Regions from separate parts of the Streptomyces sp. NPDC001770 genome, predicted to be linked through region 3. Evidence: predicted binding sites of a transcription regulator. Region 3 holds the regulator's gene; each other region holds the start of a gene.

Region 1 (5,265 bases), on a different contig from region 3:
TCCGCTCCTGCGTGTTCATCCCGCACGACCTGGAGGAGGGCAAGGTCGTCATGGCCGCGGTGTACGGCGGCGAACTCGTCGGCATCGACGGCAACTACGACGACGTGAACCGCTTCTGCTCCGAGCTCATCGGCGACCCGCTGGGTGAGGGCTGGGGCTTCGTCAACGTCAACCTCCGTCCGTACTACGGCGAGGGCTCGAAGACGCTCGCGTACGAGATCTGCGAGCAGCTCGGCTGGCAGCTCCCGGACCAGCTGGTCATCCCGATCGCGTCCGGCTCGCAGCTCACCAAGATCGACAAGGGGCTCCAGGAGCTGATCAAGCTCGGTCTCGTCGAGGACAAGCCGTACAAGATCTTCGGTGCCCAGGCCGAGGGCTGCTCCCCGGTCTCCACCGCCTTCAAGGCCGGCCACGACGTGGTCCGCCCGCAGAAGCCGAACACGATCGCCAAGTCGCTCGCGATCGGCAACCCGGCCGACGGCCCGTACGTCCTGGACATCGCCCGCCGCACCGGCGGTGCGGTGGAGGACGTCGACGACGAGCAGGTCGTCGACGCGATCAAGCTGCTCGCCCGCACCGAGGGCATCTTCGCGGAGACCGCCGGCGGCGTGACCGTCGGCGTGACGCGGAAGCTGATCGAGGCCGGCCTGCTCGACCCCTCCCTGACCACCGTCGTCCTGAACACCGGCGACGGCCTGAAGACCCTGGACGCCGTCTCCCCGACGACCGGCCTGACGGCGACCATCCGCCCGAGCCTGGACGCGTTCCGCGACGCGGGCCTCGCAGCCCACTGACCACCCGAGAACCGAGGAAGGCAATCCCCATGAGCGTCAAGGTCCGCATCCCCACCATCCTGCGCACGTACACCGGCGGCCAGGCCGAGGTCTCGGCCGAGGGCACCGTCCTCTCCGAGGTCATCGAGTCCCTGGAGAAGGACCACCCGGGCATCGCCGCGCGCGTCCTGGACGACCAGGGCAAGCTGCGCCGCTTCGTCAACGTGTACGTCAACGACGACGACGTCCGCTTCGAGGGCGGCCTCCAGGCGGCCACGCCGGACGGCGCCGGTGTCTCGATCATCCCCGCCGTCGCCGGCGGCTGCTGACCCGACGGCCGGTCCAGGACCCCGCCGGGCGGCGGGGTCCCCGACAGCCCTTCCGCAGCGAACCGTTGCCCCCTTCGCGTACGACGCGGAGGGGGCAATTCCGTAGGGTTGAGCGCGGTACAGTTGGGGAAGCCCCCTCCGCCGCCCGTATCGGGCGGGTGCGAGATCGCGCCGACGCGCGACAAGATGCAGCCAAAGTCCGGAAGCCCTCTGTGCCATAAGTGGCCTTTGTCTGGCCCGACTTGCCCAAAATTCTCAACAAATCCTCATGTTCGGGCGTTCCGCCGCGACCAGAATTCTCGTCCGATTGACCTGTTGCAGAGGGCAGTTGGGCAGATACATTCGGCCGCGGTCGACGCGTTCCGGCGCACGCACCCTCTCCTGTCGGAGGGTGAGTTCTGACCCGGGCCCGCGAAGTGCGGTCCTGTGCAGGGGCCAGAAATAGGGGAGTTAGGCATGGCTCAGGGCACCGTCAAGTGGTTCAACGCGGAGAAGGGGTACGGCTTCATCGCGGTCGACGGTGGTGCGGATGTTTTCGTCCACTACAGCGCGATCCAGATGGACGGGTACCGCACCCTCGAAGAGGGTCAGCGAGTTGAATTCGAGATCTCGCAGGGCCAGAAGGGGCCGCAGGCGGACATGGTCAAGCTCGCCGTGGGCTGAGATCGGACGCGGTCGGCAACGACACTTCTCACGCACGCAGGGCCCGTCCCCGTCAGGGGGACGGGCCCTGCGTGCGTTCGCGTTTCGCGGGCCAGGAAGGGCCTCTTGGGGCCCGGGAGCGGTCCGGAGGCCGCCTGCGGAGTGCCGCGGTTTGTCCGGAGCTTGTCCCCAGGACGAGGAGGACGCTTGCACTCGCAGGGGTCGAGTGCTAATCATTGGCGTTAGCACTCTCCAGGTGAGAGTGACAGAAACTTGGACCGGGCCGGTGAGGCCCGCAGGCGCGGCGGGGCAAGGAACCGCCGGGCACGCAGGCCGTCCGTCGCGGGCGCCTCTCGGTCCGGAGCAATCCACCCCTGTCCGGGAGGACCACTTCACATGGCCAAGATCATCGCGTTCGACGAGGAGGCACGGCGCGGTCTCGAGCGCGGGATGAACCAGCTCGCCGACGCCGTCAAGGTCACCCTCGGCCCCAAGGGCCGTAACGTCGTCCTCGAGAAGAAGTGGGGCGCGCCCACGATCACCAACGATGGTGTTTCCATCGCCAAGGAGATCGAGCTCGAGGACCCGTACGAGAAGATCGGTGCGGAGCTGGTCAAGGAGGTCGCCAAGAAGACGGACGACGTCGCCGGCGACGGTACGACCACCGCCACCGTTCTCGCCCAGGCGCTCGTCCGCGAGGGTCTGCGCAACGTCGCCGCCGGTGCCAACCCGATGGCCCTCAAGCGGGGCATCGAGAAGGCCGTCGAGGCCGTCTCCGCCGCTCTGCTGGAGCAGGCCAAGGACGTGGAGACCAAGGAGCAGATCGCTTCGACCGCCTCCATCTCCGCCGCCGACACCGAGATCGGCGCCAAGATCGCCGAGGCGATGGACAAGGTCGGCAAGGAAGGCGTCATCACCGTCGAGGAGTCCCAGACCTTCGGTCTGGAGCTGGAACTCACCGAGGGTATGCGCTTCGACAAGGGCTACATCTCGGCGTACTTCGCGACCGACATGGAGCGTATGGAGACGTCCTTCGACGACCCGTACATCCTCATCGTCAACTCGAAGATCTCCAACGTGAAGGACCTCCTTCCGCTGCTGGAGAAGGTCATGCAGTCGGGCAAGCCGCTGCTGATCATCGCCGAGGACGTCGAGGGCGAGGCCCTGTCGACCCTGGTCGTCAACAAGATCCGTGGCACCTTCAAGTCCGTCGCCGTCAAGGCCCCGGGCTTCGGTGACCGCCGCAAGGCCATGCTCGGTGACATCGCCATCCTCACCGGTGGCACCGTCATCTCCGAGGAGGTCGGCCTCAAGCTGGAGAACGCGGGTCTCGACCTGCTGGGCTCCGCGCGCAAGGTCGTCATCACCAAGGACGAGACGACGATCGTCGACGGCGCCGGTGAGAGCGACCAGGTCCAGGGTCGCGTCAACCAGATCCGTGCCGAGATCGAGAACTCCGACTCGGACTACGACCGCGAGAAGCTCCAGGAGCGTCTGGCGAAGCTGGCCGGCGGCGTGGCCGTCATCAAGGCCGGTGCCGCCACCGAGGTCGAGCTCAAGGAGCGCAAGCACCGCATCGAGGACGCGGTGCGCAACGCCAAGGCCGCCGTCGAGGAGGGCATCGTCGCCGGTGGTGGCGTGGCTCTGCTCCAGGCGTCCGCCGTCTTCGAGAAGCTCGACCTGACGGGCGACGAGGCCACCGGCGCCAACGCCGTCAAGCTCGCGCTCGAGGCCCCGCTCAAGCAGATCGCCGTCAACGGTGGTCTCGAGGGTGGCGTCGTCGTGGAGAAGGTCCGCAACCTGCCGATCGGTCACGGCCTCAACGCCGCGACCGGCGAGTACGTCGACATGATCGCCGAGGGCATTCTCGACCCGGCGAAGGTCACGCGCTCCGCTCTGCAGAACGCCGCCTCCATCGCCGCGCTCTTCCTCACCACCGAGGCCGTCATCGCCGACAAGCCCGAGAAGGCCGGCGCGGCCGCCCCGGGTGGCATGCCGGGCGGTGACATGGACTTCTGATCCCCTTCAGGGATCGGTGGTTCCACCCCCGCAGCGTCCAGCTGTGGCTTCGGCCCCCAGGATTCGTCCTGGGGGCCGAAGTGTTTCTCCGGGCGCCCTCGGCGAGGTCGGGCCGGGCGGTGGGCCTCGATGGTGTCCCGCCGGCAGGGGCTGCCCCGCGGCGACTCCAGTCCCGCGGGGCTCCCGGCGGGTGCCTACTCCGCGTCCAGCGCCGACAGGTGGCGGGTGAAGTCGTCCACGAGGCGCCCCAGCAGCCGCCCCAGCTCCCGCCGGTCCCGGTCGGGCCAGTCGGCGAGCGCTCCGCCGAACCAGCCGAGGATGGTCCGCATGTAGCGTTCGGCGCCCGCCGCGCCTTCCGGCGTCGGCTCGATGAGCCGGGCGCGCTGGTCGTCGGGGTCGGTGACACGGCGGACCAGGCCGCGCTTCTCCAGCCCGTTGACCTGCCGCGTGACGTGCGGCCCGACCACCTGCATGCGCGCCGCGATCTCGCCGATGCGCAGCGGGGTCCCGGCCATGTGCAGGGTGACCAGGACGGACATCGACGGCCGTTCCAGGGCGAGTCCGGCGGTCTCCATGGCGTGCTCGGGCAGCCGCCCCTTGTTGAGCGTGTTGCTGAGCTGAGCCATGCGCGGGAGCATCTCGGCCACGAGGTCGAACGCCGCGTCGGAACCGCCTTCGGGGTCGTCGCGGTCTGCCGCGTGCGGCTCCTGGGCGCTCATGCCACTCCTTTAAATACCTAAGTTAGGTATATGGTTGGGTCCGCGGCATCGCTTCACGGGCTTCTCGCGCCCGCCAAAAGGATACCTAAGTTACGTAGATGGTGAGAGTCTGCGTGCCTGTCGAGAGGGGACACCTCATGACCAGCACCTACGGTACGGAATCCGGTCGCGGTACGGCCGCCGGTACGGGCACCACCGCGCCCCGCACGCGCAGCGTCCTGATCTCCGGCGCCAGCATCGCGGGCCCCGCGCTGGCGTACTGGCTCCATCGGTACGGCTTCGCGGTCACGGTGGTCGAGAAGGCGGACGCGGTACGCGGCGGCGGCTACCCCATCGACATCCGGGGCACCGCCCTCCAGGTCGTGGAGCGGATGGGACTGCTGCCCCGGCTGTGGGACGCGCACGTGGACAGCCGGCAGGTGTCGTTCCTGGACCCGGACGGTTCGGTACGGGCCGCGCTCCGGCCGGAGACGATGACCGGCGGGGTGGACGGCCGGGACGTGGAGGTGCGCCGGGGCGATCTGGCCGACCTCCTGTACGGCCTCGTCCGCGAGGACGTCGAGTTCCTCTTCGGCGACTCGATCGCGACGCTGGACGACCGGGGCGACGGGCCCGAGGGGGGCGTGGACGTGGTGTTCCGCGGCGGAGCCCGGCGCACGTTCGACCTGGTCGTGGGGGCGGACGGCATCCACTCGCACACCCGGGGACTGGTGATGGGGCCCGAGGAGCGGTACCACCGCTCCCTCGGCCAGAGCTTCGCCGGCTTCACCCTGCCCAACGACT
Region 2 (5,265 bases), on a different contig from region 3:
GTGAGGCTGCACGTCGGCGGCGGACGACTCGCCCTCCTCCTGACCTGGGGCGGACTCACCGCCCTCGGCTGGGCGCTCATCGGTTCGGCGATGGCCTTCATCGAGGAGTCCCCGGACCCGGTCAGCGAACTGATCGCGGGCGTCACCCTCCTCGCCGGCATCGCCGTACTCGTACCGGCGGCCGTCTTCCTCGGCCTCGACATCGCGCGGGCCCGCAAGGTCCGCGCGCTGCTGGCCGGCTGGGGCGCGCTCGACCGCGATCCCGACCGGGACGGGGCGCTGCGGAGGCCCGGGCTCGGGCTCGCCTGGCTGCTGGTGTCCTACGCCCTGTGCGCCGCCGGCCTCTTCGTCTGCTTCGCCGTCCCGGCGGCTGCCACGCCGGGCGAGGACCGGTACGGCCCGGTGGTCCTCGCCATGGGGGCCGGCCTCTGCGCATGGATCACCGGACTGACCGGCGCGGTCACCGCCGCCTCGTACCGCCGCTGGGTGGTGCGGGTGCTGGGCCGTGGCTGACCGTTCCCGCCGGGCGGGCTGATCAGCCGGCCGGCCGGAAAGGGCGGCCGATCAGCATGGTCGGGGCGCCGACGACCCGGGTCAGCAGGACCGTCGCGGAGTTCGGCCCCGCGAGCTTCATCCGGCGGCGCACCTCCTCCGGCTCCACCGCCGAACCGCGCTTCTTCACCGTCAGCACCCCCACCTCCCGCTCCCGCAGGAGCGCCTTCAGCCGCTTCATGTTGAACGGGAGCTGGTCGGTGATCTCGTACCCGGAGGTGTACGGGGAGGAGTACGGCTCGTCGCTGGTGACGTAGGCGATCGTCTCGTCGATCAGCCGCCCGTCGCACCGGGCCACGATGTCGGCGACCAGGCTGGCGCGGATCACCGCGCCGTCCGGCTCGTACAGATAGCGGCCGACCGGGCCCACCGGCGGGGCAGGCAGCGGGGAGCGGGTGGCAAGGGTGGCGCCGGACGGCAGCAGGGTCGCCCGGTAGGAACCGGCCTCGAAGCCCTCGCCGTACCAGAGCACCGCCTCCTTCACGTCCCCGCCGTCCGAGATCCACTCGGCCTCGGCCTCCGGGCCGATCGCCTCGTGCGGGATGCCCGGCGCGATCTTCAGGGCCGCGCGCGGGGCCTTGAGCGCGGCGGCGGTCGCCCAGGAGAGCGGCGGCGAGTACGCCTCCGGGTCGAAGATCCGCCCCCGCCCGCCGCGCCGGGCCGGGTCCACGAAGACGGCGTCGTACCCGGCGGTGTCGATGCCGGTCACGTCGGCGCACCGGACCTCGATCAGCCCGCCGAGGCCGAGCGCCCCGGCATTGGCGCGGGCCACCTCGGCGGTGAGCGGGTCGCGGTCGACGGCCAGCACCGCGATGCCCGCCCGGGCCAGCGCGATCGCGTCGCCGCCGATGCCGCAGCACAGGTCCGCCACCCGCCGCACCCCGCCCAGCGCCGCGAACCGTCCGGCGCGGTACGTGGCGACGGAGGTACGGGTCGCCTGCTCGACGCCGTTGGGCGTGAAGAACATCCGGTACGCGTCCTCGGCGCCGAACTTCGTCACCGCCCGCTGCCGCAGCCTGGCCTGCCCCAGGGCGGCCGAGACCAGGTCCGGGGCGTGGTCTCGGCGCAGCCGGGTGGCGGTGGCCAGTTCGCGCGCCGGATCGTGGTCCCGCAACTCGTCCAGGAGGGCGGTGCCCTCGGGCGTACGCAGGGCGGCGAAGGAGGCGAGCGGGCCGGTGGGGCCGTCACCGGCGGGGAGAGGTGCGTTCACCCGTCCCATTGTGGGCCAGCGGACGGCGGGGGCCGCCCCCGCCCGGGCTGTCCGCCAGGCGGGGGACCCGGCCCGACGGGCGGCGGTGTCGGGACGGGGAGCCGGGGACCGGCTGGCAGGATGCGGCGCCATGCAATCAGTACGACAAAAGGAAAAAATGACTATGAAGCGGCGCAGATCCGGCACGGTCGTCCTGGCGGCCCTGCTGGGCGCCGCCCTCGCCGCCGGATGCGGCCAGAGCCCCTCCGGTGGCGACCACTCCACCCGCCAGGGCGCGGCGGGCGCGGGCGGCAGGGCGGCGGCCGGAAAGGCCCCGCAGGCCGGCCCGGCCGGCGCCCTCGTCTCGTACGCCGAACGGCTGAAGCGGCGCCAGGCGCAGCGGGTCGCCGTCGCGAAGAAGTGGGGGCTGGCCGAGGTCCCGCTGGTCGCTCCCGCGCCGCCCGCCGAGAAGCCGGAGATCACCAGCCGCGAGGGGTTCGAGGTCGACGACGGCGAGGACCTGCCGCAGGTCTTCACGACCGTCCCCACCGACCAGCGGATCGTCTTCCTCACCATCGACGACGGGGCCGACAAGGATCCCGAGCTGATCCGGATGATGGACGAGCTGAAGATCCCGTACACCGCCTTCCTCAGCGACTACCTCGCGAGCGAGGACTACGGGTACTTCGCCGGGATGCAGAAGAAGGGCGTCACCCTCAACAACCACACCCTCACCCACCCCTACCTCCCCGGGCTCTCCTACGCCCAGCAGAAGAAGGAGATCTGCGACCAGCAGGACCGGATCGAGAAGCACTTCGGCAAGCGGCCGGTGCTCTTCCGGCCGCCGTACGGCAACTACAACCGCGACACCCTCGTCGTCGCCAAGTCCTGCGGGATCAAGGCCGTGCCGCTGTGGGCGGAGGAGGCGTTCCCCGACCACATGGACTGGCGGGAGTGGGACCGGGACCTGCACCCGGGCGACATCGTCCTCACCCACTTCCAGGGGCCCGAGCAGTGGAAGGGGACCATGGCCGACATGATCCGCAACGTCATGAAGGTCATCACGGAGAAGGGGTACGCGGTCGCCCGGCTGGACGACTACGTCTGACCCCCGGGGGGGCGCCCGGAACGCCGCGAACCGCCCCGGCGTTGTCCCCGTGGGCTCCCGGCGGAGACCGGGCCGGTACGGCGGAGGCGCGGCCCCGGCCCCGGGCGCGCCGCCGCCCGGACGGACCGCCCCGGCGCGCGGGCGGCGCCACGCACGGGTACTGAATTGGCACTCCGCTTGACCGAGTGCTAATCGCGGTCATAGTCTCGGTGCTGGCACTCCCCACTGGAGAGTGCCAGCAGTACCGCGCGACAGGGCAGGTCCGGCACCCGCGACGACGGATCCGGCCCGGCGCGACCCCAGACTGTTAAACCCCGTGAGATCTCCGAAGGGGGAGACCGGATCGTGTCGACCACCAGCTCCAAGGTTGCGATCAAGCCGCTCGAGGACCGCATTGTGGTCCAGCCGCTCGACGCCGAGCAGACCACGGCTTCCGGCCTGGTCATTCCGGACACCGCCAAGGAGAAGCCCCAGGAGGGCGTCGTCCTGGCCGTGGGCCCGGGCCGCTTCGAGAACGGCGAGCGCCTTCCGCTCGACGTCAAGACCGGCGATGTCGTCCTGTACAGCAAGTACGGCGGCACCGAGGTGAAGTACAACGGCGAGGAGTACCTCGTCCTCTCGGCCCGCGACGTCCTCGCGATCATCGAGAAGTAATTCACCCACATTTGCTGTGTGTTCTGCGCCCCTGGCCCCCTGCGAAATAACAAGCCGGGTGGCGAGGGGCGCAGTTCGTTCGAGAGGGAAAACAGCCCATGGCGAAGATTCTGAAGTTCGACGAGGACGCCCGTCGCGCCCTTGAGCGCGGCGTCAACAAGCTTGCCGACACGGTCAAGGTGACGATCGGCCCCAAGGGCCGCAACGTCGTCATCGACAAGAAGTTCGGCGCGCCCACCATCACCAACGACGGTGTCACCATCGCGCGCGAGGTCGAGCTCGACGACCCGTTCGAGAACCTCGGTGCCCAGCTGGTGAAGGAGGTCGCCACCAAGACCAACGACGTCGCCGGTGACGGCACCACCACCGCCACCGTCCTCGCCCAGGCGCTCGTCCGCGAGGGCCTGCGCAACGTCGCCGCGGGTGCCTCCCCGGCCGCCCTGAAGAAGGGCATCGACGCCGCGGTCAAGGCCGTGTCCGAGGAGCTCCTCGCGACCGCCCGCCCGATCGAGGACAAGTCCGACATCGCCGCCGTGGCCGCGCTCTCCGCGCAGGACCCGCAGGTCGGCGAGCTCATCGCGGACGCGATGGACAAGGTCGGCAAGGACGGCGTCATCACCGTCGAGGAGTCCAACACCTTCGGCCTGGACCTCGAGTTCACCGAGGGCATGGCCTTCGACAAGGGCTACCTGTCCCCGTACATGGTGACCGACCAGGAGCGTATGGAGGCCGTCCTCGACGACCCGTACATCCTGATCCACCAGGGCAAGATCGGCTCGATCCAGGAGCTGCTCCCGCTGCTGGAGAAGGTCATCCAGGCCGGCGGCTCGAAGCCCCTCCTGATCATCGCCGAGGACGTCGAGGGCGAGGCGCTCTCCACCCTCGTCGTCAACAAGATCCGCGGCACCTTCAACGCCGTCGCGGTGAAGGCCCCGGGCTTCGGCGACCGCCGCAAGGCCATGCTCGGCGACATCGCCACCCTCACCGGTGCGACCGTCATCGCCGAGGAGGTCGGCCTCAAGCTCGACCAGGCCGGTCTGGACGTGCTGGGCACCGCCCGCCGCGTGACCGTCTCCAAGGACGACACGACCATCGTCGACGGCGGCGGCGACGCCGGTGACGTCAAGGGCCGCGTCAACCAGATCAAGGCCGAGATCGAGAACACGGACTCCGACTGGGACCGCGAGAAGCTCCAGGAGCGCCTCGCGAAGCTGGCCGGCGGCGTGTGCGTGATCCGCGTCGGTGCTGCCACCGAGGTCGAGCTCAAGGAGAAGAAGCACCGTCTGGAGGACGCCATCTCCGCGACCCGCGCCGCGGTCGAGGAGGGCATCGTCTCCGGTGGTGGCTCTTCCCTCGTCCACGCCGTCAAGGTCCTGGAGGGCAACCTCGGCAAGACCGGCGACGAGGCCACCGGTGTCGCGGTCGTGCGCCGCGCCGCCGTCGAGCCGCTGCGCTGGATCGCCGAGAACGCCGGCCTCGAGGGTTACGTCATCACCTCGAAGGTCTCGGACCTCGACAAGGGCCAGGGCTTCAACGCCGCCACCGGTGAGTACGGCGACCTGATCAAGGCCGGCGTCATCGACCCGGTCAAGGTCACCCGCTCCGCCCTGGAGAACGCCGCGTCCATCGCGTCGCTGCTGCTCACGACCGAGACCCTGGTCGTCGAGAAGCCGGCCGAGGAAGAGGCCGAGGCCGGTCACGGCCACGGTCACTCCCACTAGTACGGTCGCCCGCCGGCTTCCGGGCCGGTGAGCGGTGCGAG
Region 3 (5,265 bases):
TGTACTGGCTGCGCTCCCGGGTCTCCCAGGGCCGCTCGCCGAGCCTGCGCACCATGTCGAGCGCCGAGTCGTACGGGGAGGTGCCCCGGCTCTCCAGCAGCCGCACCGGGACCCGGCGCGGCTCGTTGGCGCGGTGCACCAGGTGCGCGATCTCCCGGACCCGGTCGTCGATCCCGGGCGGGGCGCCGCCGTCGTCCGCCTGGGCCACCACGATCGGCATCACCGGCCGGTTGATCCGGTACCGGTCGATGAGCTCCTGCACGAGGTGGAAGACGGCGGAGGCCGCCTCGTTCCCGCCGCTTTCCTGCCAGTCCCCTTGCGACATCCCCGTATCCCCCGTCGCAGACGAATCCCGTACTCCCAATTAACCGGTCAGGAGTGCGAACCGCAGCGCTTTGTCCGGATCGGAACCCGATCCGTGGGAACAACTTCCGTGCGGCGTCGCGGGGGGATCCGGGTGTCACCCCGGAAGCGTGACAAAGTCGATCAATTCCTCTACCCGGCCCAGGAGTTGGGGCTCAAGATCCTTGTACGAGCGGACCCCGGACAGGATGCGCTGCCAGGCCGCCCCGGTGTTCTCCGGCCACCCCAGCGCCCGGCACACCCCGGTCTTCCAGTCCTGCCCGCGCGGTACGGACGGCCAGCCGGCGATCCCCGCCGAGGCGGGCTTCACCGCCTCCCAGACGTCGATGAAGGGGTGCCCCACCACCAGCAGGTGCGGATCGGACACCTCGGCCACGATCCGGGACTCCTTGGAGCCCGGTACGAGATGGTCCACCAGCACCCCGAGCCGCGCGTCCGGCCCCGGTCCGAACTCCCGCACGATCGCCGGAAGATCGTCGATGCCCTCCAGGTACTCCACGACCACCCCCTCGATCCGCAGGTCGTCGCCCCACACCCGCTCGACCAGCTCCGCGTCGTGCCGGCCCTCCACGTAGATCCGCCCGGCCCGCGCCACCCGCGCCCGCGCCCCCGGCACCGCCACCGACCCGGAGGCCGTACGCACCGGCACCGCCGGACCGCCGGACGACGGGCGCACCAGCGTCACCACCCGGCCCTCCAGCAGGAAGCCGCGCGGCTCCATCGGGAACACCCGGTGCTTGCCGAACCGGTCCTCCAGTGTCACCACCGGCCCCTGGGCGGACTTCTCGCAGCGGATCACCGCACCGCAGAAGCCGGTGGACACCTCCTCCACGACCAGATCCGGATCGGCGGGCACCTCGGGCACGGGGGCGGACCTCTTCCACGGCGGGGTCAGGTCCGGCTGGTAACTGCGCATGGCACGACGATAATTCGGCCGCCGTCCGCCACGGGGGACCACCCGCTCCGGCGGACGTCCTTCACACGCCTCACACGCCGAAGCGCCCCGCCAGCAGCTCCCGCTGCGCCCGCACGAACGCCGCGTCCACCGCCGCCCCGTGCCCCGGTACGTACACCGCGTCCTCGCCGCCCAGCGCGAGGAGCCGGTCCAGGGCGGCGGGCCAGCGGGCCGGCACCGAGTCCGGGCCCGTCTGCGGTTCGCCGGACTCCTCGATCAGGTCCCCGCAGAGCACCACCGCGGGCGCCCCCGAGGACCCGGACCCGGGCACCAGGACCGCCAGATCGTGCCCCGTATGACCCGGCCCCACATTGGCGAGCACCACCTCGCGCCCGCCGCCCAGGTCGAGCGTCCAGCGGTGACACACCTCACGGCCGGGGAACACCAGCGCGTCCACCGCCTCGGCCGCGTCGTGCTCGGGCAGACCGTTGCGCACCGCGTCGGCGTGCATCTCGTCCACCGACCGACGCATCCGCGCCGCCGCCCCGTACGCCCCGAACACCTCCGTGCCCGCGAAGGCCGCGGTGCCGAAGACGTGGTCGAAGTGGGGATGGCTCAGTGCGACATGGGTCACCCTCCGGCCCAGCAGCCGCTGCGCCTCGGTCCGCAGCCCGACGCCCTCGCGCAGGCTCGCGCCGGTGTCCACCACCAGCGCGCGGTCCGCCCCGGCGACCAGGGCGGCGGTCGCGTCCCAGCCGGGAAGCCTTCGGCGGCCCACTCCGTGGCCCAACCGCTCCCAGCCCAGCTCTTCCCAAGAGAGGTCCATGAGGAGACGCTATCCGCATCGACCTGCGCGGTCTCGCGGACCGCGGCCGGTCACCCTTGCCCGCTGCCCTCCCCACCCCCGTACACTGGCCGGGGGAAAGCTGGCACTCAGACGCACAGAGTGCCAGGCAGAAGCCACCACGACCGACAGCTGGAGGTGTGCGCGATGCTCAGCGAACGCAGACTTGAAGTGCTGCGCGCCATCGTCCAGGACTACGTCGGCACCGAGGAGCCGGTCGGCTCCAAGGCGCTCACCGAGCGGCACCGGCTCGGGGTCTCCCCGGCCACCGTCCGCAACGACATGGCGGTGCTGGAGGACGAGGGCTTCATCGCCCAGCCCCACACCAGCGCCGGCCGCATCCCCACGGACAAGGGCTACCGCCTCTTCGTCGACCGGCTCGCGGGCGTCAAGCCCCTGTCGTCGCCGGAGCGCCGGGCGATCCACAACTTCCTCGACGGGGCGGTCGACCTCGACGACGTGGTGGGCCGTACGGTACGGCTGCTCGCGCAGCTGACCCGGCAGGTCGCCATCGTCCAGTACCCCTCGCTGACCCGCTCCACGGTGCGTCACGTGGAGTTGCTGGCCCTGTCGCCGGCCCGGCTGATGCTGGTCCTGATCACCGACACCGGCCGGGTCGAACAGCGTATGATCGACTGCCCCGCGCCGTTCGGCGAGACCTCTCTCGCCGATCTGCGGGCCCGGCTCAACAGCAGGGTCGTGGGACGCCGCTTCAGCGACGTCCCACAGCTCGTGCAGGACCTGCCGGAATCCTTCGAGAACGAGGACCGCGGGACGGTTTCCACGGTCCTCTCCACTCTCCTCGAAACTTTGGTCGAGGAGACGGAGGAGCGGCTGATGATCGGCGGCACCTCCAACCTCACCCGCTTCGGGCACGACTTCCCCCTGGTGATCCGGCCCGTGCTGGAAGCACTGGAGGAGCAGGTCGTCCTGCTGAAGCTGCTCGGTGAGTGCACGGACTCGGGCATGACCGTACGGATCGGGCACGAGAACGCCCACGAGGGCCTCACCTCCACGTCCGTCGTCACGGTCGGCTACGGTTCGGGCGACGAGGCAGTCGCCAAACTCGGCGTGGTCGGACCGACCCGCATGGACTACCCCGGAACGATGGGAGCGGTACGCGCAGTGGCACGTTACGTCGGACAGATCCTGGCGGAGTCGTAAGTGGCCACCGATTACTACGCCGTGCTCGGCGTACGGCGCGACGCGTCGCAGGACGAGATCAAGAAGGCATTCCGTCGGCTCGCCCGCGAGCTGCACCCGGATGTCAACCCCGACCCGAAGACCCAGGAGCGGTTCAAGGAGATCAACGCCGCTTACGAGGTGCTCTCCGACGCCCAGAAGAAGCAGGTCTACGACCTGGGCGGGGACCCGCTGTCGGCCTCCGGCGGCGGCGGTGGCGCGGGCGGCTTCGGAGCCGGCGGCTTCGGCAACTTCTCCGACATCATGGACGCCTTCTTCGGTACGGCGTCGCAGCGCGGACCCCGTTCGCGCACGCGGCGCGGCCAGGACGCCATGATCCGGCTGGAGATCGACCTCGCCGAGGCGGCCTTCGGAACCACCAAGGACATCCAGGTCGACACCGCCGTCGTCTGCACCACGTGCAGCGGCGAGGGCGCGGCCCCCGGCACCTCGGCCCAGACCTGCGACATGTGCCGCGGGCGCGGTGAGGTGTCCCAGGTCACCCGGTCCTTCCTCGGCCAGGTCATGACCTCGCGGCCCTGCCCGCAGTGCCAGGGCTTCGGCACCGTCGTGCCGACCCCCTGCCCGGAGTGCGCCGGCGACGGCCGCGTCCGCTCGCGGCGCACCCTCACGGTCAAGATCCCCGCGGGTGTCGACAACGGGACCCGTATCCAGCTGGCCGGCGAGGGCGAGGTCGGCCCCGGCGGCGGCCCGGCCGGTGACCTCTACGTCGAGATCCACGAGGTCGCGCACCCGACGTTCCAGCGGCGCGGCGACGACCTGCACTGCACGGTCACCATCCCCATGACGGCGGGCGCGCTCGGCACCAAGGTGCCGCTGGAGACGCTCGACGGGGTGGAGGAGATCGACATCAGGCCCGGCACCCAGTCCGGCCAGTCGGTCCCGCTGCACGGACGCGGCATCACGCATCTGCGCGGCGGCGGCCGGGGCGACCTGATCGTGCACGTCGAGGTGCTGACCCCCAGCAAGCTCGACGCGGAGCAGGAGCGCCTGCTGCGCGAGCTGGCCAAGCTGCGCGGCGAGGAGCGGCCCACCGGGCAGTTCCAGCCCGGACAGCAGGGGCTCTTCTCCCGCCTGAAGGACGCCTTCAACGGCCGCTGAGGCCCGTACGGCTCCGTACGTACGCATCCGCACCGCCCGCCGGGACCCGTCCCGGCGGGCGGTGCGCGTCCGCGGCCACCGGCGCCGGCCGGTGGCGGATTCGGTGCGGTGGACCGGACATGGCACGATGCGGGGATGTCCTCCCTGACCGATCTCTGCCGATATCCGATCGTGCAGGCGCCGATGGCGGGCGGGCCCTCCTCCCCCCGGCTCGTCGCCGCCGTCGCCGACGCGGGCGGGCTCGGCTTCCTCGCCGCCGGGTACAAGACGGCCGAGGAGATGCGCCAGGAGATCGACCAGGTCCGCGCGGCGACCGCCGGCCCCTTCGGCGTGAACCTCTTCATGCCGCAGCCCCCGCCCGCCGACCCCGGCGCCGCGGCGGCGTACCGCGACCGCCTCGCGGCCGAGGCCGACACCTACGGCACCCCGCTCGGCGACCCCGACGGCGACGGCCCCGACTCCGGCTCCGACGGCACCGACGGTTACGACGCGAAGGTGGCTGCCCTGCTGGCCGAGCCGGTCCCGGCGGTCTCCTTCACCTTCGGCTGCCCCACCCGCGACACCCTGGACGCCTTCGCCCGCGCCGGTACATACACGATCGTCACGGTCACCACCGCCGAGGAGGCGCGCGACGCCCAGTGGGCCGGGGCCGACGCCGTCTGCGCCCAGGGCGTCGAGGCGGGCGGCCACCAGTCCACCCACCACGACGACCCGCGGGCCGACCACACCGGCGTCGGGCTGCTCACCCTCGTCACCCAGGTCCGCGAGACCGTGCAACTGCCGGTCGTCGCGGCGGGCGGGATCATGCGCGGTGCCCAGATCGCCGCCGTCCTCGCGGCCGGCGCCGACGCCGCGCAAC

What was found. Region 3 encodes HrcA, which represses chaperone genes, less so after heat shock. Its sites were predicted from a motif close to TTNGCACTCNGNNNNNCNGAGTGCNAA; they were not measured.
Region 1: groL (chaperonin GroEL) is a predicted target of HrcA. The motif match lies at 1,951-1,977, and genes of this name have one in related genera.
Region 2: groES (co-chaperone GroES) is a predicted target of HrcA. The motif match lies at 3,015-3,041, and genes of this name have one in related genera.

What each region holds. Positions count from the first base shown of each region.
Region 1 covers NZ_JBSFFN010000001.1:110,981-116,245, forward strand. The annotation lists gene thrC (threonine synthase) at 1-794, shown strand, start outside; gene ACWCSV_RS00420 (MoaD/ThiS family protein) at 824-1,102, shown strand; gene ACWCSV_RS00425 (cold-shock protein) at 1,559-1,765, shown strand; gene groL (chaperonin GroEL) at 2,141-3,763, shown strand; gene ACWCSV_RS00435 (MarR family winged helix-turn-helix transcriptional regulator) at 3,958-4,482, opposite strand; gene ACWCSV_RS00440 (FAD-dependent monooxygenase) at 4,620-5,265, shown strand, end outside.
Region 2 covers NZ_JBSFFN010000001.1:489,881-495,145, forward strand. The annotation lists gene ACWCSV_RS02265 (hypothetical protein) at 1-513, shown strand, start outside; gene ACWCSV_RS02270 (THUMP-like domain-containing protein) at 536-1,771, opposite strand; gene ACWCSV_RS02275 (polysaccharide deacetylase family protein) at 1,926-2,849, shown strand; gene groES (co-chaperone GroES) at 3,195-3,503, shown strand; gene groL (chaperonin GroEL) at 3,602-5,224, shown strand.
Region 3 covers NZ_JBSFFN010000014.1:8,683-13,947, forward strand. The annotation lists gene ACWCSV_RS14760 (ABC transporter substrate-binding protein) at 1-325, opposite strand, end outside; gene ACWCSV_RS14765 (DUF3097 domain-containing protein) at 461-1,279, opposite strand; gene ACWCSV_RS14770 (MBL fold metallo-hydrolase) at 1,350-2,084, opposite strand; gene hrcA (heat-inducible transcriptional repressor HrcA) at 2,250-3,266, shown strand; gene dnaJ (molecular chaperone DnaJ) at 3,267-4,406, shown strand; gene ACWCSV_RS14785 (nitronate monooxygenase) at 4,542-5,265, shown strand, end outside.